2 regions of the Virgibacillus kimchii genome follow, and region 2 is predicted to be linked to the other one. Evidence: riboswitches for the same ligand, from Rfam matches in the RefSeq annotation. Region 2 holds a riboswitch; the other holds the start of a gene.
What was found. A riboswitch is a leader RNA that binds a small molecule or an ion and turns the genes downstream of it on or off. The one in region 2 is predicted to bind FMN.
Positions count from the first base shown of each region.

Region 1: linked by a shared signal. The riboswitch ahead of ACZ42C_RS07725 (ECF transporter S component) and the one ahead of ribE (riboflavin synthase) in region 2 are both predicted to bind FMN.

Region 1 covers NZ_AP043951.1:1,506,030-1,516,965, forward strand. The annotation lists gene ACZ42C_RS07715 (FecCD family ABC transporter permease) at 1-943, opposite strand, end outside; gene ACZ42C_RS07720 (ABC transporter substrate-binding protein) at 906-1,883, opposite strand; cobalamin riboswitch at 2,044-2,228, opposite strand; gene ACZ42C_RS07725 (ECF transporter S component) at 2,348-2,923, opposite strand; FMN riboswitch at 3,075-3,224, opposite strand; gene ACZ42C_RS07730 (S8 family serine peptidase) at 3,307-7,515, opposite strand; gene ACZ42C_RS07735 (S8 family serine peptidase) at 8,467-10,936, opposite strand, start outside.
Region 2 covers NZ_AP043951.1:3,367,706-3,378,641, forward strand. The annotation lists rRNA gene ACZ42C_RS16245 (23S ribosomal RNA) at 1-2,170, shown strand, start outside; rRNA gene rrf (5S ribosomal RNA) at 2,294-2,409, shown strand; tRNA gene ACZ42C_RS16255 (tRNA-Asn) at 2,511-2,585, shown strand; tRNA gene ACZ42C_RS16260 (tRNA-Thr) at 2,606-2,678, shown strand; gene thpD (ectoine hydroxylase) at 2,927-3,829, shown strand; FMN riboswitch at 4,206-4,356, shown strand; gene ribE (riboflavin synthase) at 4,597-5,199, shown strand; partial or broken gene ribB (3,4-dihydroxy-2-butanone-4-phosphate synthase) at 5,257-5,871, shown strand; gene ribH (6,7-dimethyl-8-ribityllumazine synthase) at 5,910-6,374, shown strand; gene ACZ42C_RS16285 (YwaF family protein) at 6,615-7,334, opposite strand; gene ACZ42C_RS16290 (hypothetical protein) at 7,436-7,999, opposite strand; gene fabI (enoyl-ACP reductase FabI) at 8,127-8,903, opposite strand; tRNA gene ACZ42C_RS16300 (tRNA-Glu) at 9,187-9,258, shown strand; tRNA gene ACZ42C_RS16305 (tRNA-Val) at 9,265-9,340, shown strand; tRNA gene ACZ42C_RS16310 (tRNA-Thr) at 9,639-9,714, shown strand; tRNA gene ACZ42C_RS16315 (tRNA-Tyr) at 9,759-9,843, shown strand; tRNA gene ACZ42C_RS16320 (tRNA-Gln) at 9,854-9,928, shown strand; gene ACZ42C_RS16325 (IS4 family transposase) at 10,147-10,936, shown strand, end outside.

The sequences.
Region 1 (10,936 bases), 1.9 Mb from region 2:
GGTCTGCGAGAATAAGAAAACTTCCGCCCGCAATGGCGGATAAAGGCAATAAATGCACATGGTCAGGGCCCCAAAGAATACGAACGAAATGCGGGATCACCAGGCCGACAAAGCCAATCGTCCCGGATACTGCTACTGCTGCACCTGTAAGTATGGAGCCGGCAATCAAAATACTTATTTTCTTCCGTTCCACATTGACTCCCAGGTGCTGTGCCTGTTCCTCTCCAAATGACATGGCGTTCAGCTCTCTTGCATGAAAGGTTAATAATACGGAACCTAGCAGGAAAAACGGCAAAATAATCTGGATGTGGTCCCAGCCCCGCATAGAAACACTGCCCAACAACCAGCCGATAATTTGCCTTAGTTCGTCTCCTGTTAATGCGATCATTAACGAAATCAGGGCACCTAAAAATGAACTGAAAATAACTCCTGTCAATATAATCGTCTCTACCCTCAACGTCCGATCAATACGTTGCGCAAAAAACAGCACAAAAAATACGGTCATAAATGATGCAAGGATACTGAGTACTGGCAATGTAAATGCTCCAAGGAGCGGCAATGACAGGCCGAAAAAGATGGTTACGACGGCCCCAAGGGAAGCCCCGGAGGATACACCCAGTGTGTAGGGATCTGCAAGCGGGTTGCGCAGCAGCCCCTGGAAGGCCGCCCCTGCAATGGCAAGGGAGGCGCCGACCAGTCCGGAAAGCATTACTCTTGGCAGACGGATATTCCATACAATATTGGCATGTGTAGCATCTATAGATTCTCCCGATACCCCAGGAAGGATGTTTGCTGCTGCAATATGGATAATCGTGGAGAAGGGGACAGAAACTGTTCCCATTGATGTTCCCAATAAAATCGTCAAGATTGCCAAAACAGCGAGAAAAACATATGGAAATAATTTACTAGTCTTCGAAAACTTCCGGATAGATGAATTTTGCAAGCGTATCCGCTCCTTCTGCCAGACGAGGTCCCGGACGGCTGATCAGATCAGTATCCACTTGAATTACCTGCTCATGTTGAACTGCTGCGATCTCCTGCCATGCATCCCGGTCCATCAGTTGCCCCACCGGATCTTCTATATAATCATAGGTCAATATGATGACATCAGGGTTTTGATCTACAATTGTTTCCTCACTTAACTCCACCCAGCCGTCCTGGTCGGCTGCAATGTTCTCCGCATTGATCATCGTTAAAATTTGATTCTCAAAGGTATGATTTCCCGGGCTATATATTTCCGGCTCCGGAGAAATTTCAATGTATATACTTTTTACTTCTTCTTCAGCAATTTCCGCTGCTTTTTCTTCCAGTTTCGAAAATGTATCCTGCATGGCAGCAATTATTTCCTCAGCCTCTTCTCTTGTTCCTGTAGCTTCAGCTATCATTTCAATTGATTCATAGACACCGTCAAAATCAGCTGCGTCATTGACCATTAATACATTCAAACCGGATTCCCTTAACTGATCAATACCCTCCGGTGTATTTCCGGGATGAGCTAATATTAAGTCCGGTTCCAGCGAAAGTATCAATTCTAAATTCAATTCCAAACCGCCAATTTTATCTATTTCCAATGTTTCTTCCGGATAATTATCATAGTCGGAGACACCAACTATTCTGTCACCAAGTCCAAGTGCAAATGCGATTTCCGTGTTGCTTGGGATCAGTGAAACGATAGCTTCCGGTGCTTCTTCAATGGTGACTTGCTCTCCATCACTTCCTTCTATCGTTACAGGAAATTCCTCTGCCTCACTTTCCGGCTGTTCGGTCTGTTCTGATTCTGCTTCATTATTTTCTGTTTCTTCATTCTCTGTATCTTCGCCACATCCGGCCAGAACCCCAGCCAGAAGCAGGGTGGTGAATAATAACACATGCAATTTTCTCAATTTTTAATCCCCCTATTTTTGAGTTCTTTTCCTGATTCGCTCATGGGTTTTTGCCCATTAAAAAAACATCTCTTAAAACAGAGATGCTGAATAAGTATAATAGGAATCCACAAAGACTCCTCGTTTATCTTTTCACACACCTCCCTATCCGCGTAGGTCTAAATGGCGCTGGAACAAGGCAGGTCTCCTGACTTATGGCTATATGGATTGTTCCTTCCCGTACACGAGGTACAGTGGATTTTTACAATCTTTTTACCAATTACAGTGGCGGGACCATGTTGGATTTTCACCAAACTTCCCTTTTAAGTCTTGTTTTTAAAAGACACCTTATTCTTAGTCATTATTTAATTTTTACGCTAATTAAAGTATACACCACCGCTCTAAAATAGCAAAATAAAATACAACATAATATGACAAAAAAGCCAGCCTCTTCTGAGACCGGCTTCTGCTATTTTATGATTTTGTTAAGCAATTTCAACGCTCTTTTGCTCAATCCAACGCCGCATTCTTATAAACAATGGAATGAACATTAACCCGACGATAATACCTTTTATAATATTAAATGGAAGGATACCGTACAGTACAGCATAAAATTTCACACTCGTAATATGCATTTCTTCCATTCCCATAAACCATGCATAGACTGGTAAAATAATAAGATAGTTTAGTATACTCATCCCTATCGCCATCACGATCGTACCAACAATCAGACCTGAAACGACGCTCTTTACGCCTTTTCTGAATTTATGGTAAAGAAGTGCTACAGGTACGACAAACATAACTCCCGCCAGGAAGTTGGATATGACGCCAACCGGTTCGCCACCGCCAATTGCCATATAAAGCAGATTTTTGATTCCAACTACGATTACACCGGCCATCGGCGAGAATATAAGGGATGCCATCAGTGCAGGTATATCGCTAAAGTCAATTTTCAAATACGGCGGCAAAAACGGCAGCGGAAAATTAAAGAAAAATAGTACGAGAGATATTGTTCCCAGTAATGCCAGAATAATAAGTTTTAATAGATTTCTGTTTTTCATAATCTTTCTCCTCCATCTTTTTCGATTCCGATCTCGTGATGAAGGAAAAGCCTTTCACTCCATTAAAACATAAAAACCCTAAAGCCATAGGGGGCTTTAGGGAATAATACGTCAATGGAAAACCGGGTACACAAAAATGCACCGATTGGCTCAACATCTTCTCCCATCCAGACTATAACTGTCGGTTCCGGACTTACACCGGATCCACCGTTCAAGCATGCAAGCTTTCACGGGTCACGGACTTAGAGCCATGCAGCTCCTTACCGTCGGTCGGGAATTTCACCCTGCCCCGAAGATTGGAATCGAATATTTAATTTACTTATCTTCATTATACATAATATTATTCTGATTTCAAGGGAAAAGTTTTTCAACACATCCCTCTATTATTCCAGGTTTATAAACAATCTTCCTTCTGCCTGCTGTCTTGTTTCGTTTCTGAATTCATCTATAGCTTTAACTTCAATTACCGCTCCGTCTGCATAAGTGCTGCGCGGGACTGTATAGTATCCCACATAATTTCCTGGCGTTGTTTCCATCATCGGCAATTCGGTAGCATTGGCCATCTGCATGCCGAAGTCGGTCAGCGGCATGTGGATCATAAAGCTGGTACGTAATCCCGGCTCACTTTCAAATTCAATTTTTACCGATTGACCTGTCTCCAGGTGCTGGTCTTCTGTCGGCGTCAAATTCATTATTTCCGGTGCAGTATATTTGGCATAGATGGTAATTGTTTCCTCCATTATATTGCCTGCCAAATCCGTCGCCACAACCTCAATGACATTTTCGCCCTCATCCAGCAGTATGCGATGCGAAAACGCTCCATCCGTCACTGCTGTCTCCTGTCCGTTGACAGTAACTGTATCAAGGTTGGCATCCCATACCGTTCCTTCCACCGTCGCTGTTTCACGATTGGTCATTTCACCATCTTCCGGACTGGCAATCGTCAGTTCCGGTGCTTCGGTATCGAGCGTGACGGTAACAGGTTCGGATTGTTTGGTGGATTCACCTTCAACTATAGAAACAACTCGATAGTCATTTTCCCCTTCAGATAATGCTGTCTGGAATTCAAATGTTCCATCCTCATCAACAACAGCGCTATCCACTTCTTCTTCGTTATTCAATAACTGGATCGTCGTTTCAGGAGAAGCAGTTCCCTCAATGCTAATATCCGTTTCCGTCGTTATAAAGTCCGCTGACGGAGAAGTTATAACAGGATCTTCCACCTCATATGCTACCCGGGCACGAATCATATAGTTCCCTTCTATCTCATTAGCCTGTCTCCAAAGCCCGGTTATATTTTCATAACTTCTTCCTGCATAATCACCATCCACATCACTAGCCAGCGCAGGCGAATATTGATCTGCTCTTGTTTGTACATAAACGATATAAAAATCATCATCGACAATAATGTTTTCATCCCGCAAATCAATGACTGTCCATTCTGTAATATCCCTTATTGCTTCTGCCTCAAAGGGTCCGGCAAGTTTTTCTCCCGGCAATCCATCCTCACCGGTTGCATCCCATATTTCTACAGCAAATTCAGTACTGCCTGGACCGGGCCTTGGAAGGTGTTCATTTTCAAATTGGAAAACACCATCCGTAATGAGCGCTTGATCTCTGTCCTCGGGCAAAGATATTTTTACGGCTGCCCGGTTCCCGATATCATAAAATGTCCGCCCGATCTCCCCGGAACCGTCATCATATCCGATTTCCTCATATTCATAACTGTAAAATGGATCCAACGCTATATTTATTTCTGTTGTTTCCTCATCAATCGTAATTTCTTTTTCCCCGTAATGATACCCTCTGGCTATCACTTTCATCGTATACGTACCTTCATAGGCTGTCAGGTTGTATTCTCCATCCTCATCTGTCTCTACAGGGGTAATGTTGGCGTCTTCCATTAAAAGTAATCTTGCGCCTTCAACCCCTTCACCTCTAGCAGCATTACTTACCGTACCTGAAATGCTTCTTTCAGGAATTTCTTCAAGCAGAAAATGTATTTCATCCGTTTCATGACCCTCGATATCTATTGTTTTCTGGGCCGGGTAAAAACCATACGCCTCTGCTTCTACCGTATATTCCCCTGGTGCAAGGGAAGTTAATGAATAGGACCCATCAGCAGGATGCGTCCTCGTTGAACGTGTTGTTTCCAGAACACTTACTTGGGCATCCAGTGGTAATCCAATCTGATGTACCTGCAAATCTTCTATCGCGTTGTTCGTTTCAGGTTGATTATCACTTATTTTTTCCATATTCATATCTGCAGGGATGTCTTCATGATAGAGATTTGAACTCGATTCATTTGCCTCCAATATGCTGACATTATCTAAATACATTCCCGGTTTTGTTACTTCATTTGGCGTATTCGAGGTAATGTTAAAGCCAATAAATATACGTTCACCACTGTAGTCCGATAAATCGGCTTCCCTGTTTTCCCATCCACCTGAATCGTTAAACAAGAGCCGTACCGATCTCCATTCTTCCTGGTCTGTAGAAACGTAAACATATCCGACATCGTGTATCGCCTCGAAATCATACCATACATCGAAATTTAAATAAGCTTCTTCCCCTTCCGGCAATTCAACAGGCGGCATGACCAACGTAGCATTTGCACCTTTTGTATAACTGCCATGCAGGTTGGTAGCGTACACTTTTTCACCGGATGCGGCACTTTCCGGGCCGGATGTCGGCACACCCCATTCCCATTCATTTTCTTCGCCAAATGAGGTCCATCCAACCGGTTCTTCTTCAAAGTCTTCAAAATACCCAATTGTTACGCCTGTGCCAATAGGAACTTCGTATGTTTCGCTAACGATTTCATTATTCCCAAAATCGTTGATGATCCACTTATAAGTAAGTGTCCCTTCCTCCAACGCTTCACCGGCTATTTCGGCAAAATACTCACCATCCAAAAAGTCGCCGGATAAAAGAGAGGCGTCGATCGTTTGCCAATCACCGTCATTTATTTGGTACTCAAGCTCTACCGAAAGGACGCTGACATTATCCTGAACCTGTACATATAATGTCGTATTCATATCTTCATAAACTTCCAGCGGCATTTGATGATCATAGGTCGGAGCTTCATTATCCTCCCCTTCTTTCAACACATTACCGCTTATAGAGCCAAGGCCATCAACCATGGCAGAAACAGCATCAAATACATTTACAAGGCCATGACCATAGCCATTATTAGGCGCATCAGGATATTCATTATCAGTCCTTTCCACAGCAGTGTCCATCAGTACCTGCTCAATTTCCTGCACGGATAAGTTTGCATCCAATTGCCTTAATAAGGCTACGACACCCGCTACAGCCGGTGCTGCCATCGATGTGCCATTTTTATAATCATAACCGCCGCCTGGCATGGCTGAACGAATATTTACGCCAGGTGCAGAAATATCCGGTTTAATTTCATCATACGGAGAAGGTCCACGCAATGAGAAATTTGCCAAATAATCATTGGCATCTGTAGCACCGACTGCAAAAGACTCCGGATAATTGGCAGGAACAGCAACTGATCCGGGCCCGCCAGGATTGGTCAGCGTTGTATTTCCAGCCGCAAATACAGGGAAAATTCCAGAGGCTCTCCATGCCGTAACCGCATCCCGGTACCATTCATCCAGGCCCGGGCCACCGCCCCAGGAATTGTTGACAACATCCGGTGCTTTCGTTACGTCATCACCCGGTGCTAAAATCCATTGTGCTGCATCAAGCAGATCTGTATCATAGGCGCCGGCATCCGTAAATGCCTGCACAGAAATCCACTGAGCACCTGGTGCCATACCTATCTGATTCGATCCATCTTCCTCACTGCCAACCATGGTGCCGGTGACATGTGTACCATGACTGTTATCATCATATGGCACTTCTTCATCATTTACCGGATCAAAAAAGCTGTACGTATGATCCACTTCACCGGTTGATGGGTCGTAACCGCGATATTTTTCTTTTAATGCGGGATGCTCCCAATCAGCACCTGTATCAATACTTGCGACAACTGTTCCTTGCCCATTGATTCCCATATCCCAGACTGCCGGTGCGCCCACACGGTCTACATTCCACTCGATGTCAGCCGTTTTATTTTCAGGTAATTCCGCATCCGTGTCCACCGTTCTGATTAGTTCCCGCTGTTCATTCGGCAATAGCTTCTCAACTTCTGGAAATGAAGCCAGTTTTTCTGCAACCTCTTTCGTAGCTGTCACAGCTACACCGTTTACGATATGATAAGCATTGACATCCTCAGCAATGCCATCCTGCTCCGCTTCTTCAAGAAATTCAAGCACATTTTGCTGGGATTCCATCGCTGTAGATTTTAATTCCGATATAACTGCAGATCGCTGGATATGCTCCTGCTCCATCACTGATAAATTTGCTTTTTCTGCACGATCTCTCGCTTCCCGTGCTGTCTCCCTTATGTCTGCTGTTGCCTTAAACTTGATTAAAAATGTTACCTTCTCTTCATTTTCTAATTGATCCTGTAAACCATTGCTCACTTTATGCTGAAGGTCTTTCTTTGCATTTTGAGATTGACTTATTTTCCAATTAGGTTCCGCAAAAGATATCCCCGGTGCAATCAACGAGAAAATCATGACGAAGGCTGCCAAAATACTAAGAACACGAACCTGTCTTTGTTTCTTTCTCAAAACTTTATCCTCCCTTCGATTTTGAAACACTACAATCGAAAAACTCCCCCTTTTTTTACTTTTTCACACTGGCAATCTTCCAGTTTACTAGTTTAACTATAGTAGAAAACCAAATCAGGTTGTGTCGAAATATATCAATAAATACTTAATAATTCAAAATAATTAATAAGTACTACTTTTTTTAGTAGAGTTTAATAGGTAAAAAGTATGTAGAAAATTTACTAAATGCATTACCAACAAGTTAAGTGTTATACACTATAAAACTTAATCAGACTATCAAAAAAATAAAATGATTATTTACTACTATTTTTTTACAACAAATAGAATGAAGAATAAATATGGGGATAATATTCCTATGAAAAATCTTTGGGCCCTTGGAACTTTCCTATTAGAAAATTTTTGCACCAGGTCAATGGAATCATTTTTGCAGTCAGTCTCGAAGTAATTTCGGTTATCGGAAGGTCGTTAGATTTAAGAATTTAGAAGAATACAATTTGGTAAAAGTTCCAGATTTCATTACAACCAATCTGAATCTATTGGTATTAGCGCTTTGGTCTTGAAATAATACGGAAAGAATATTCTCATTTCTATATCAATAAAAAAGGTGTAAGTTCCAACTTAGCAACTCACAAACTGTGTCATGACAGATGGAACGAAGTTGTCGAACATTGAGGATGTTATAACCGCCCTTTCTTCAACTACTCAGCCGATGTTGATGTTCACTTATATGGTATAAGTGCCACTAAGGCTCTGATTTCATCAATCACCAAGTATGCTTTAACCCTAGTGGAGCTGTTCGGTGTTGGATCGCTAAATATTAAAAAGAGTGCAGAGACTGTAAAATCTCTGCACTCTTTCACATTTAACCAATCTGCAACAGAAGAAACACCCCTCTGTTTATTCCAGGTTTATAAACAATCTTCCTTCTGCCTGCTGTCTTGTTTCGTTTCTGAATTCATCTATAGCTTTAACTTCAATTACCGCTCCGTCTGCATAAGTGCTGCGCGGGACTGTATAGTATCCCACATAATTTCCTGGCGTTGTTTCCTTCATCGGCAATTCGGTAGCATTGGCCATCTGCATGCCGAAGTCGGTCAGCGGCATGTGGATCATAAAGCTGGTACGTAATCCCGGCTCACTTTCAAATTCAATTTTTACCGATTGACCTGTCTCCAGGTGCTGGTCTTCTGCCGGCGTCAAATTCATTATTTCCGGTGCAGTATATTTGGCATAGATGGTAATTGTTTCCTCCATTATATTGCCTGCCAAATCCGTCGCCACAACCTCAATGACATTTTCGCCCTCATCCAGCAGTATGCGATGCGAAAACGCTCCATCCGTCACTGCTGTCTCCTGTCCGTTGACAGTAACTGTATCAAGGTTGGCATCCCATACCGTTCCTTCCACCGTCGCTGTTTCACGATTGGTCATTTCGCCATCTTCAGGACTGGCAATCGTCAGTTCCGGTGCTTCGGTATCGAGCGTGACGGTAACAGGTTCGGATTGTTTAGCTTCTTCACCATCTACCAACGTAATGGCAGTAATTTCATTGTCACCTTCCGTCAGTCCGGTGTTTATGGAAAAAGCAGCATCTTCACCAATCTCAGCAGTTCCAACTTCCTCTCCATTATTCAATACACTTACACTCATTTCCGGAGTAGCGGTGCCTTCGACAGCTGTTTCCGTTTCATTCGTAATCAATCCGTCTTTCGGAGAGGTAATAACCGGATCATCCACCTCATATTCGACAACAGAACGTATCATCTTATTACCTGTCAGAAAATCCGGTTCCAATTGATACCAAAATCCTTTGTACATTTCCCAGCTTCGATACGTAAACTCATCCTTGTCATTTTGCAGTCTTGGCGCTGTCTCCCGGTCTTCAGATTGAATATAGACCATGTAGAACTCTTCATCTACCATAATCCCATAATCTCTCAAATCCACAGTAGTCCATTCCCCATTTTTTACTGCAGTTGCATCAAATGGTCCGGCAATCATTTCTCCCGGTTCTCCGTTTGGACCGTTCGCATCGAATACTGCAACTTGAAATTGATCACCGCCACCTGCAGAAAAGAGGAATTTACCTTCCGATACCAATGCCCTTTCCTGTCCATCATCCAGTGACATTCTTACCCCCCAGGCGTTGCCTGCTTCCAAAAACCAGCTCCCCCCCTCGCCAGTACCATCGTCATAAGCAAGTTCACTGCCGGGATAACTGAAAAATGGATCAAGCTGCACATTAAATATATTGCTATCGCCTGAAACTGTCACTTCTATTTCTTTCGTGACATATCCTCCAGCAGAAACCCGCAGTGTATAGTCACCTTCGTAAGCTGTAAATTCATATTCTCCATCTTCATTTGTTTGAACAGGCTCAATATTGGCATCCTCGACCAATAGTACATAAGCTCCATCAACAGCTTCATCATTCCTGGCGTCTGTCACTGTTCCAGTAACTGTTTCCTCTGGGATTTCTTCCAATGAAAAATCTAATTCCAAACTTTCATCCTCAATAAGGTTTATCTCCTGCTCCACCGTGTAATAACCATATGATCCTACCTGCAGAACATGTTCACCTGCTGCATATCTGATCAAATAGGAGCCATCATCCGGATCTGTTTTCACCGAACGGTTCTTTCCCATAACACTCACCTCAGCTTGAAGCGGAAGCTCCGAGCCTTGATCAGTAACATTGCCTTCTACCGTTGATACACCTGCATCTACAGCCAGTACTGCATTTTCTGCATCTATCATTCCATAACCATACCCATCATTTGGAGTATCAGGATATTCTTCATCTGTCAAAGGCAATGCAGTATCCAATAAAATTTCCTCTATGTCATCAACACTAAGATTGCTATTTGCCTGCAGCAATAATGCAGCTGCACCGGATACGGCAGGTGCTGCCATGGAGGTACCGCTGTTATCCGTATATTCCCCGCCGGGAATGGAGGATCTGATTCCCTGTCCGGGTGCCGTTACGTCCGGTTTGATTTCCTCATATGGAGACGGTCCCCGAAGTGAGAAGCTCGCCACGTCATCACCGACATCCAGTGCACCAACAGCAAAAGACTCCGGATAATTAGCCGGCGTTGCGATGGAACCAGGTCCCCCGCTGTTATTATTGTCTACATTTCCAGCAGCAAATACAGGGAAAATATTTGCATTTCGCCATTCAGTTACAACATCACGATACCATTCATCCAGTCCAGGTCCTCCGCCCCAAGAGTTATTAACAATATCCGGCGCAAGATCCACCCGGGTATTTCCATCTCCATCTGTTGGTGCTAAAATCCATTCCGCCGCAGCGAGTAGGTCAGCATCAGTAGCTGTGCCATCTGACGCGAATGCTTTAACACCAATC
Region 2 (10,936 bases):
GAAGGTCAGGTAACACTGACAGGAGGCCCGAACCCACGTATGTTGAAAAATGCGGGGATGAGGTGTGGGTAGGGGTGAAATGCCAATCGAACACGGAGATAGCTGGTTCTCTCCGAAATAGCTTTAGGGCTAGCCTCAAGTGTGAAGTACCGGAGGTAGAGCACTGATTGGACTAGGGGCCCTCACCGGGTTACCGAATTCAGTCAAACTCCGAATGCCGGATACTTTTGCTTGGGAGTCAGACTATGGGTGATAAGGTTCATAGTCGAGAGGGAAACAGCCCAGACCGCCAGCTAAGGTCCCAAAGTATACGTTAAGTGGAAAAGGATGTGGAGTTGCCCGGACAACCAGGATGTTGGCTTAGAAGCAGCCACCATTTAAAGAGTGCGTAATAGCTCACTGGTCGAGTGACTCTGCGCCGAAAATGTACCGGGGCTAAACGTATCACCGAAGCTGCGGATTGTTCTTACGAACAATGGTAGGAGAGCGTTCCAATGGCAGAGAAGTCAGACCGTGAGGACTGGTGGAGCGATTGGAAGTGAGAATGCCGGTATGAGTAGCGAGAAAAGAGTGAGAATCTCTTTCACCGAAAGCCTAAGGTTTCCTGAGGAAGGCTCGTCCTCTCAGGGTTAGTCGGGACCTAAGCCGAGGCCTAAGGGCGTAGGCGATGGACAACAGGTTGATATTCCTGTACCACCTCATGAGCGTTTGAACGACGGGGTGACGCAGAAGGATAGGGAAAGCGCACGGATGGAAGCGTGCGCCCAAGCAGCAAGAGAGTCAGGCAGGCAAATCCGTCTGGCAATCTCAAGCTGTGATGGGGAGTGAAATATAGTAGCGAAGTTCCCGATTTCACACTGCCAAGAAAAACCTCTAGTGAGTTCATAGGTGCCCGTACCGCAAACCGACACAGGTAGGCGAGGAGAGAATCCTAAGGTGAGCGGGAGAACTCTCGTTAAGGAACTCGGCAAAATGACCCCGTAACTTAGGGAGAAGGGGTGCTTCTTGCATGAGAAGCCGCAGTGAATAGGCCCAAGCGACTGTTTAGCAAAAACACAGGTCTCTGCGAAGCCGCAAGGCGAAGTATAGGGGCTGACACCTGCCCGGTGCTGGAAGGTTAAGGGGAAGTGTTAGGGTTTTACCCGAAGCACAGAACTGAAGCCCCAGTAAACGGCGGCCGTAACTATAACGGTCCTAAGGTAGCGAAATTCCTTGTCGGGTAAGTTCCGACCCGCACGAAAGGTGCAACGACTTGGGCACTGTCTCAACGAGAGACCCGGTGAAATTATACTATGCGTGAAGATGCGCATTACCCGCGACAGGACGGAAAGACCCCGTGGAGCTTTACTGTAGCCTGATATTGAATGTCTGTACAGCTTGTACAGGATAGGTGGGAGCCTTGGAAGCGTGAGCGCCAGCTTACGTGGAGGCACCCGTGGGATACCACCCTGGCTGTATGGACCTTCTAACCCAGGGCCGTGATCCGGTCCGGAGACAGTGTCAGGCAGGCAGTTTGACTGGGGCGGTCGCCTCCCAAAAGGTAACGGAGGCGCCCAAAGGTTCCCTCAGAATGGTTGGAAATCATTCGCAGAGTGTAAAGGCAGAAGGGAGCTTGACTGCGAGACCTACAAGTCGAGCAGGGACGAAAGTCGGGCTTAGTGATCCGGTGGTTCCGCATGGAAGGGCCATCGCTCAACGGATAAAAGCTACCCCGGGGATAACAGGCTTATCTCCCCCAAGAGTTCACATCGACGGGGAGGTTTGGCACCTCGATGTCGGCTCATCGCATCCTGGGGCTGTAGTCGGTCCCAAGGGTTGGGCTGTTCGCCCATTAAAGCGGTACGCGAGCTGGGTTCAGAACGTCGTGAGACAGTTCGGTCCCTATCCGTCGTGGGCGTTGGAAGTTTGAGAGGAGCTGTCCTTAGTACGAGAGGACCGGGATGGACACACCGCTGGTGTACCAGTTGTTCCGCCAGGAGCATAGCTGGGTAGCTACGTGTGGAAAGGATAAGTGCTGAAAGCATCTAAGCATGAAGCCACCCTCAAGATGATACTTCCCATCATTTAAAATGAGTAAGATCCCTCAGAGGCGATGAGGTTGATAGGTCCGAGGTGGAAGCGTGGTGACACGTGGAGCTGACGGATACTAATAGATCGAGGACTTAACTAAACTAAAATATGTCGTTGGCTTCTCTTATTTAGTTTTTAGGGTATAAAGTTAAAAAAACCCTTGCATTTTTTGTGGAAAATGCATATAATATGTCTTGTCTCCCATTTAGGGACAACATGTATGTCTGGTAGCAATAGCGGAGAGGTCACACCTGTTCCCATGCCGAACACAGAAGTTAAGCTCTCCAGCGCCGATGGTAGTTGGGGCTTTGCCCCTGCAAGAGTAGGACGCCGCCAGGCAGTTTTTATTGATTTATTTTCTACTACATGCTTGAATTGAATAAGCTAAGGAATATCGGAAATACTATATAAAGTAATCATATAGTTATATTTATCCATATTCCACAGTAGCTCAGTGGTAGAGCAATCGGCTGTTAACCGATCGGTCGTAGGTTCGAATCCTACCTGTGGAGCCATTTTTATGTTTAAATATAATGCTTCCATAGCTCAGCAGGTAGAGCACTTCCATGGTAAGGAAGGGGTCGTCGGTTCAAGTCCGGCTGGAAGCTCTCAGGTAAACGCTTGTCCTTTAAGGGATGGAGCGTTTTTTTAATTTAATGCTATAACACATTTAGTAATGGTAAGGCGGTAAAATTTCCTATAATTTTAAAACTTTTCTATTTTAGGTGTTTAATTAATAAATAACAGGGTACGTATTGTTATATGGGGTATCTTCAATTGGTATGTCAGTATAAGAGGATTATTTTATGCAGGCAAATTGCCAAGAAAAATTTTCGACGAGGGAGTGTTCGAAATTATGAAAGACCTTTATCCTTCAAGAAAAGGGGATACACCAAAAATTTTGGAAAGAAAGGACCCTGTTGTTCATACGGAAAGATCTAAGGATAATCAGGCGCCCATTACTACAGCACAGTTAGACTTCTATGAAAAGAATGGTTTTTTGCAAATTGAAAACTTCTTTCCGGAAGAAGAAGTTGCAGATCTGCAGAAAGCTATTTTTGAATTGCAGGATGCAAATGAGGATGTGAATTCCGACAAAGTGATCCGCGAGCCGGAAAGTGAAGATATCCGTTCCATATTCCATGTGCATAAAGATGATAATTATTTCAAAGATGTAGCAAATGACCAACGTATATTAGACATAGTAAATCATCTGCTGGGAAGTGATGTATATATCCATCAATCCCGAATTAACTACAAACCCGGCTTTAAAGGGAAAGAATTTGACTGGCATTCCGACTTTGAAACATGGCATGTAGAAGATGGTATGCCGCGAATGAGAGCAGTCAGCCTTTCTATTGCACTATCTGATAATTACACATATAACGGACCGCTGATGCTTATACCCGGGTCCCAAAATTATTATATTAGTTGCATAGGAGAAACGCCGGATGATAACTATAAAAAATCATTGCAAAAGCAAAAGCTTGGTGTCCCGGATAATGACAGCCTGCGTTGGCTAGCCGAACAAGGCGGAGGTATTTCGGTACCAACCGGAAAAGCGGGTTCGATCACTTTATTCGAGTCCAATACGATGCATGGTTCGACGAGTAATATGACACCATATCCGCGTAATAATTTGTTTATGGTATACAATAGCGTGGAAAATCAGCTGGTTGAACCATTTTCAGGCGGCAAGCCCCGTCCTGAATATATTGCTGTGAGGGAGGGAGCTCCATCCTACAGCAGTGCTAAATAAAAAGTGAAAAGAATTTCACCCCAGGAATTCTTATGCTGGCATACATTCGGCTGTCTCAAACATAGGGACAGCCTTTTCTTTTTTTAAACACAGATAAAGGTTTAAACATAACTTTTAAACCGCTCATGATAGATCACTCCAATATCGAACATCCTATTATTCCGCCGTTGATAATTACTGATTCGTAATTCTTTTTACCTCGCAACTAAAGTAAAAAAGCTGATACATCCTTATCCATAAGTAATGTATATAAACTGATCTGCGCCAGAACCTCATTTAATGAGCAATTCCAGAATAGATACTGCCAGTAAAATTTCTCCTCTTGTTTCTTTAAAAAAACAATGCTATATTAATACTGAAAACTAAATATTTTAAAGTATTCCTTCGGGGTCGGGTGAAATTCCCAACCGACGGTGATGAAGCATCAGCTGCTTCTAAGTCCGTGACCCGTGAGGTTATATAACCAAGCGGTGGACCTGGTGAAAATCCGGGACCGACAGTTAAAGTCTGGATGGGAGAAGGAATTTTAGATGAGTAAGCATGGATTGGTGCTGACAGTTACACTTGTTGCGTTTACAAGAGGGTTATTTTTCTGTATCCTTTTGTTGTTTCAGTGTATCCGTGTACCTGTTTTATGTATTTTATATATTGTGCTTATTATCTTAAATTCGTACCTAACAGCCTCTGAAGTGAATTCAGAGGTTTTTTTGTTGCTAAAACGAAGTAGGAGGAAGGAATGCATATATACATTTGCGGGAGGGGTAACTGTGTTCACAGGAATTGTTGAGGAACAGGGAACTATAAAAGAATTGGAAAAAACAGAGGAAAACTCGGTCAAGTTATTAATCAGCGCAGCAAAAGTACTGGAAGATGTAAAAGTGGGAGACAGTATCGCTGTGAATGGCATCTGTCTGACGGTAACAGACTTTTCTACAGAAGTTTTTCAGGTTGATGTCATGCCGGAAACGATGAGCTCAACTTCCTTAAACAACCTGGACAGAGGTTCAGGAGTAAACTTGGAACGCGCTATGAAAGCAAATGACCGGTTTGGCGGTCATGTTGTTTCCGGCCATATAGATGAAGCCGGAACGATTATAAGAAAAGAACGAGCGAAAAATGCTGTTTATTATGATATTGAAACGACGGAAAATTTTTCGGAATTGCTGCTGAAAAAAGGGTCGATTACAGTGGACGGTATTAGTTTGACTATATTTAACGTGGAGAATAATATTTTTACCATCTCATTAATTCCCCACACCTTCGATAATACGATAATGGGAAATAAAGAAGTTGGGGATCTTGTAAATCTGGAATATGACATGCTGGGGAAATATGTTCAAAATATGCTTAAACACCACCCCGGGAAATAAGCTGGTTATTCGTATTGAGTGGTAAAATTCAACCAGCATGAGAGGAGTTTAATAGAAATGTTTCATACGATTCCGGAAGCAATCACTGATTTGAAAAAAGGAAAACCGATTATTGTGGTGGATGATGAAGACAGAGAAAATGAGGGGGATTTGCTTGCATTATCCGAAAAAGCGACACCGGAATTAATTAATTTCATGATAACTCATGGAAAAGGGCTTGTTTGTATGCCGATAACAAAAGCATTAGGTGAAAAGATGGATTTTCCTATGATGGAAAAGAAAAATACAGATCCATTGGGTACAGCTTTTACGGTAAGTGTGGACCACATAAACACGACTACCGGAATTAGTGCATGGGAAAGAGCCGAAACAATAAAGGCTATAACACGTGCTGATGCAAAGCCTGAAGATTTTAAAAGGCCTGGCCATGTATTTCCGCTAATTGCTAAAGATGGTGGGGTGCTGGCACGCCCCGGGCATACGGAGGCAGCAGTCGATTTAGCCGTACTTTCCGGATCGTTTCCTTCAGGGGTTATATGCGAGATCATTAAAGATGACGGAACAATGGCAAGAGTTCCCGACTTAAAAGAAATGGCTGCGGCTTTTAATTTAAAATTAATTAGCATTGAAGATTTAATTGCACATCGGGAAAAGATGCAGTATATAGAGAAAATCTGATGATATACATTCTGTGAAAGGAGTAGACATCCATGGGTAAAGTAATTCAAGGTAGTTTGGTAGGAACGGACCTGCAAATAGGAGTAGTTGTCAGCCGGTTTAATGAGTTCATTACGCAAAATCTGTTAACAGGTGCGCAGGACACATTAAAGCGGCATGGGGTAAAAGAGGAGCAGATGGATGTTGTTTGGGTGCCGGGTGCATTTGAGATACCGCTGGCTGCTCAAACACTGGCAATGAAGGAAGAATATGATGCTGTTATTACGCTTGGTACGGTGATCAGAGGTGCTACAACACATTATGACTATGTATGCAGTGAGGTGTCAAAAGGAGTTGCGAATGCATCCCTGGAAAGTGGCAAACCGGTTATATTTGGTGTGCTTACGACAGAAACAATTGAGCAGGCAGTGGAACGAGCTGGTACAAAAGCAGGCAATAAAGGTGCAGAAGCTGCAGCTGCGGCTGTAGAAATGTGTAATGTTTTGAAAGAGATTTAAGTAATAGTGTTTTTCAACCTGAAAAGAAGTAATTACCCACCTTTTTAAACAAGGTAACAAGTAATTACTTCTTTTTTTGTTTTAAATAAAGAATATCTGCGTTGTAAAACCCAGTAATTTAATGGTACTGGGAATTTATTTGTTAAAATGATGCCAGAAGAATTTCCAAGTATGGGCAGACGTCAGCTTCTCCATACAAAGATCACTTCTGCTGTATCTTCAGCTTTGATAAAATATTTCTTATTCCCGCTGGCCTACCAGTTTATAAATGGCAAATGAAATTAAAAACACGATAAATCCAACAATAACCAGATTAGTAATATACATCATGCCGCTCCCAAGAAAGTTAATTAACGTTTCATTTGCGGGAGAATCAGACAGGAATAAATAATTGCCGCCAAACATTGGATTAATAAACACACCGATAAAGAAGGCGTATACAAGTAAAACCATAAATGCCTTGAGCGTAGTTTTAAACGTAATTGTAACCTTATGTGCCAATATAAAATAAAGGCTGGTACAGGATAAAATGATATGAAACAAGAAAAATTGCCAGTAACGAAAGTGTGGATAATCAAAAGACAGTTCCGGGGTGATAATGGTCAATCCCGCCGGAATAAAACCTATAAAAAAAGTAAAAATCATGATACTTTTATTACGCGTAATCAAACCAATGATGGCCATGATGCCTGCCAGCGTACAAATTTGGAGCGGGAGGCTGTGCCCGGGATGCCACATATCATTAACCGCCATCCAGACTTGATAGGTTGTTTCCGATAATATAAGGAAGGCTGCGAACGACCATCTGAATATGTTTAAAAGATACGGCTTTACTGCAAATTTTTTAAAGCTGTATAAAAGTGCAGTTAATGCAACGACATAAAGGATAATCATAAAGATGTGACTTGTGCTGAAAAAAACAAACTGATCTTCTGCTGTGCCGCCAAACCATCTTTCCAAAGCAGGTCACCCCTCTTTGCATTGATTTGTCTGTTCTTTTTATAGTAGCATGGAAGCACAGAAAAACACCATCATAAATGGTGTTTGGAATGAAATGAATTTTAAGCTTTTTTCTTCAGCCATATAAATATGTTTGTAATCCCAATTGATATAAGGAAGAATAAATAATAAAAAGCGAATAAAACAAAATAGTTTACCCACTCATACATTTGAAACAGGTTAAAGGCTACCAGCATGGGTTTGAGAATAAATGCCAGGATTGCTGATAGGAGGATGGCATACAGGTACACATTTTTATGATGTTTCAACGTCCACTGGTAAAGCAGCATAAAAACAATAGGAACGAACGCTGCGTCTAAAGCAAAACTTGGAAGAAAAGGTATAATTTGGTACGGATACTCCCACAATCCCAGTTTTATCCCTGTGGAATCCGTATATTGGAACCATGTATGATAATTAAAACCAAAAAAACCAATAAGCAACGCCTTTTTTCTATCAATGGAAAAAAATAAAATCAATAAAGGAACCAAAACCATTACAATCACAACCCAAAATTGCCAATTACCCAAACTTGAATAGGATTGCCAATAGTCTATTTCCAGTTCTGATAGTTGTTTTTTTATGGAGCGGATGTTTCTGAGCAGCTCAGTTTGTTCTTCCTGCATCTTAAATTCCCCTTAAATAGTAAGTATGCCTTATTTTCTTCATGTTTAAGGAAAATATACAGTTGTATATTAATACGCATAAAAAAAACCATTATAAGAGTACTGCTCTTATAATGGCACTGCCTGTCTATCCGCCAATAATATGGTAACCTGAATCGACATGAAGCACTTCTCCCGTCACACCGCGGGAAAGGTCACTAATAAAGAATAATGACGCATCTCCAACCTCATCCTGGTCAATATTCCGTCTCAACGGTGCTTTTTCTTCAATCATTTTTGTTTTTTCGTTAAAGCCGGAGACACCTTTTGCAGATAGGGTGCGAATCGGGCCTGCCGAGATAGCATTTACGCGAATATTGTATTTGCCCATATCTTCTGCAAGATATCTCATACTGGCTTCCAGAGAAGCCTTTGCCACTCCCATTACATTGTAGTTGGGGATGACCCGTTCAGCTCCAAGATACGTTTGTGTAATGATGCTGCCGCCTTCAGTCATGAGTTCCTTTGCCGCTTTTGTTACTGCGACTAGAGAGAAGGCACTGATTTCCTGTGCAAGCAGAAAGCCTTCTCTGGATGTATCCGCATATTCGCCCTTCAGTTCTTCCCGATTTGCGAATGCGACGGAGTGTACGACACCATGAATGGTGCCAACTTTTTCCTTGATTTCGGCAAAAGCATGTTGAATGCTCTCATCACTCGCCACATCACAAGATACAATCAATTTTGCCTCCATATTATTTTTGTCCAGCAGTTTAGTTAATTTTTGATAGGATCTTTCCTGCCTATTGGTGAAAATCAGGTTGGCACCTGCCTTATGTAAGGATTTAGTTATACCCCATGCGATACTTCTGTCACTTGCAACACCCATCACTACAATATTTTTTCCTCTTAATAAATTCTCCATCAGTACCAATCCCCTTTACAACTATATCTTTTGTTCATTATAACCTATTATGAGCTTTCACAAAACTCTCGTTAAAAGTGGATCTATTTTTATAATAAAGATGATTATTTGTATAATCAAATGGGTATTTTTTAAGTAAGAAAAATCCTGCTAATCCGTTTGTGACAGGAATTTAGCAGTTGCGACATAAAAAATGAAAATTTCCCTTTACAAATTGATAGGAACTAGGTATAATAAAATTCGTCGGTTTGAGGCAGATTAAGTCAAAACACTGCAATCATACGGCCCGTTGGTCAAGTGGTTAAGACACCGCCCTTTCACGGCGGTAACACGGGTTCGAATCCCGTACGGGTCATCACATGGAGGATTAGCTCAGCTGGGAGAGCACTTGCCTTACAAGCAAGGGGTCGCAGGTTCGAGCCCTGCATCCTCCACCATGTCGATGGAGATGCGTCATATTGATCAAAGTGCAAGTATAACTTCACATTCTAATTTGCCGGCCTAGCTCAATTGGTAGAGCAACGAGCATATCTTCTGCCGAGTAAGCTAAGAGTAACCCCGATGCATTAACTTCGTTGAAATAACTGGAAGAAGCAGGGGTAACCGCCGCTTACATCATCGAAATGCATCCAGGTGCAGGCTTGCGAGGAGTGCCGCATCACCAAACCAACATGCAACACGACGAACATTACTGAAAGTACATGAATAATTAAATTTAACTTAAACATTTTATTTGCCGGCCTAGCTCAATTGGTAGAGCAACTGACTTGTAATCAGTAGGTTGGGGGTTCAAGTCCTCTGGCCGGCACCACTTGAAATTAATTGAATAAAAGTCAATTTATAGGTTAACAATATGGAGGGGTAGCGAAGTGGCTAAACGCGGCGGACTGTAAATCCGCTCCCTCAGGGTTCGGGAGTTCGAATCTCTCCCCCTCCACCATCCATATTGTTGGGCTATAGCCAAGCGGTAAGGCATCGGGTTTTGATCCCGTGTATCCTAGGTTCGAATCCTAGTAGCCCAGCCACTTTTTTTGATTTTAGGACTTTTTTTCCTCCATACATACATTACTTCCATTTTATATTCCATCATTAGCATTGCATTAATTTATCAACCATTTTGTCAAGCATTACATCTAGTAAAAAATATTCCCAATATAGGTAATAATACTTACAATTGCATAAAAAAAGCCTTATAATTAGGGTAGTAGTTCTTGTCCAAATCCCTAATTATAAGGAGCATCACATGGACAAGGATAACACAAAAACAACAATAAATGAATTATTAAAGATAATAAACGAACAAACTTTTACGAAATTAATCAATGTGATCGATCTTGATAAGTACGTTAAAAAACTGACAGCTCATAAATTTTTACAGTTGCTTATCATAGCCCACATAAATGAGGTTGATAGTTTAGCGCACCTTACCCAAAAGGTGAAAGATGATGACAAATTAAACCGCCATATGGGATTTGATATTAGCACCTCTCAACTTTCAAGGAAGCTGGGAGCTTTATCACCAAAAGTTTTTGAGAAGGTCTTTCACCATCTTGTTTTTAACATCCATGCTCGGCAGAAAGGGCAGCCTATTTCTCAACAAATCTCAAGACTTCATGTCATTGATTCGACAACGATGAGTATGTCCCTGACGCAATATCCATGGGCAACATTCCGTAAAACAAAAGCCGGCGTTCGGCTTCATCTTCAGGTAGTTGTTACAAAAGACATGGTATTGCCTGATAGTGGTGTACTTACACCAGCCAAGCATGCAGATCGAACACAGATGAATGAACTTATTGAAATCGTACCTGATGCTGTCTATCTATTTGATCGGGGTTACAACGATTACAAACAATTTGATAAGCTTTGCATGGAAAAAGTTCGTTTTATTACACGGTTGAAAAAGAACGCTGAAGTAAAAGTACTTCAAGAATATGAGGCAAATCCAGACTCTCTCATATTTAAGGACCAGAAAGTTATCTTAGGAAAAGGAAAAAACCAAATGACTAGATCATTAAGGTTAATTGAAACAG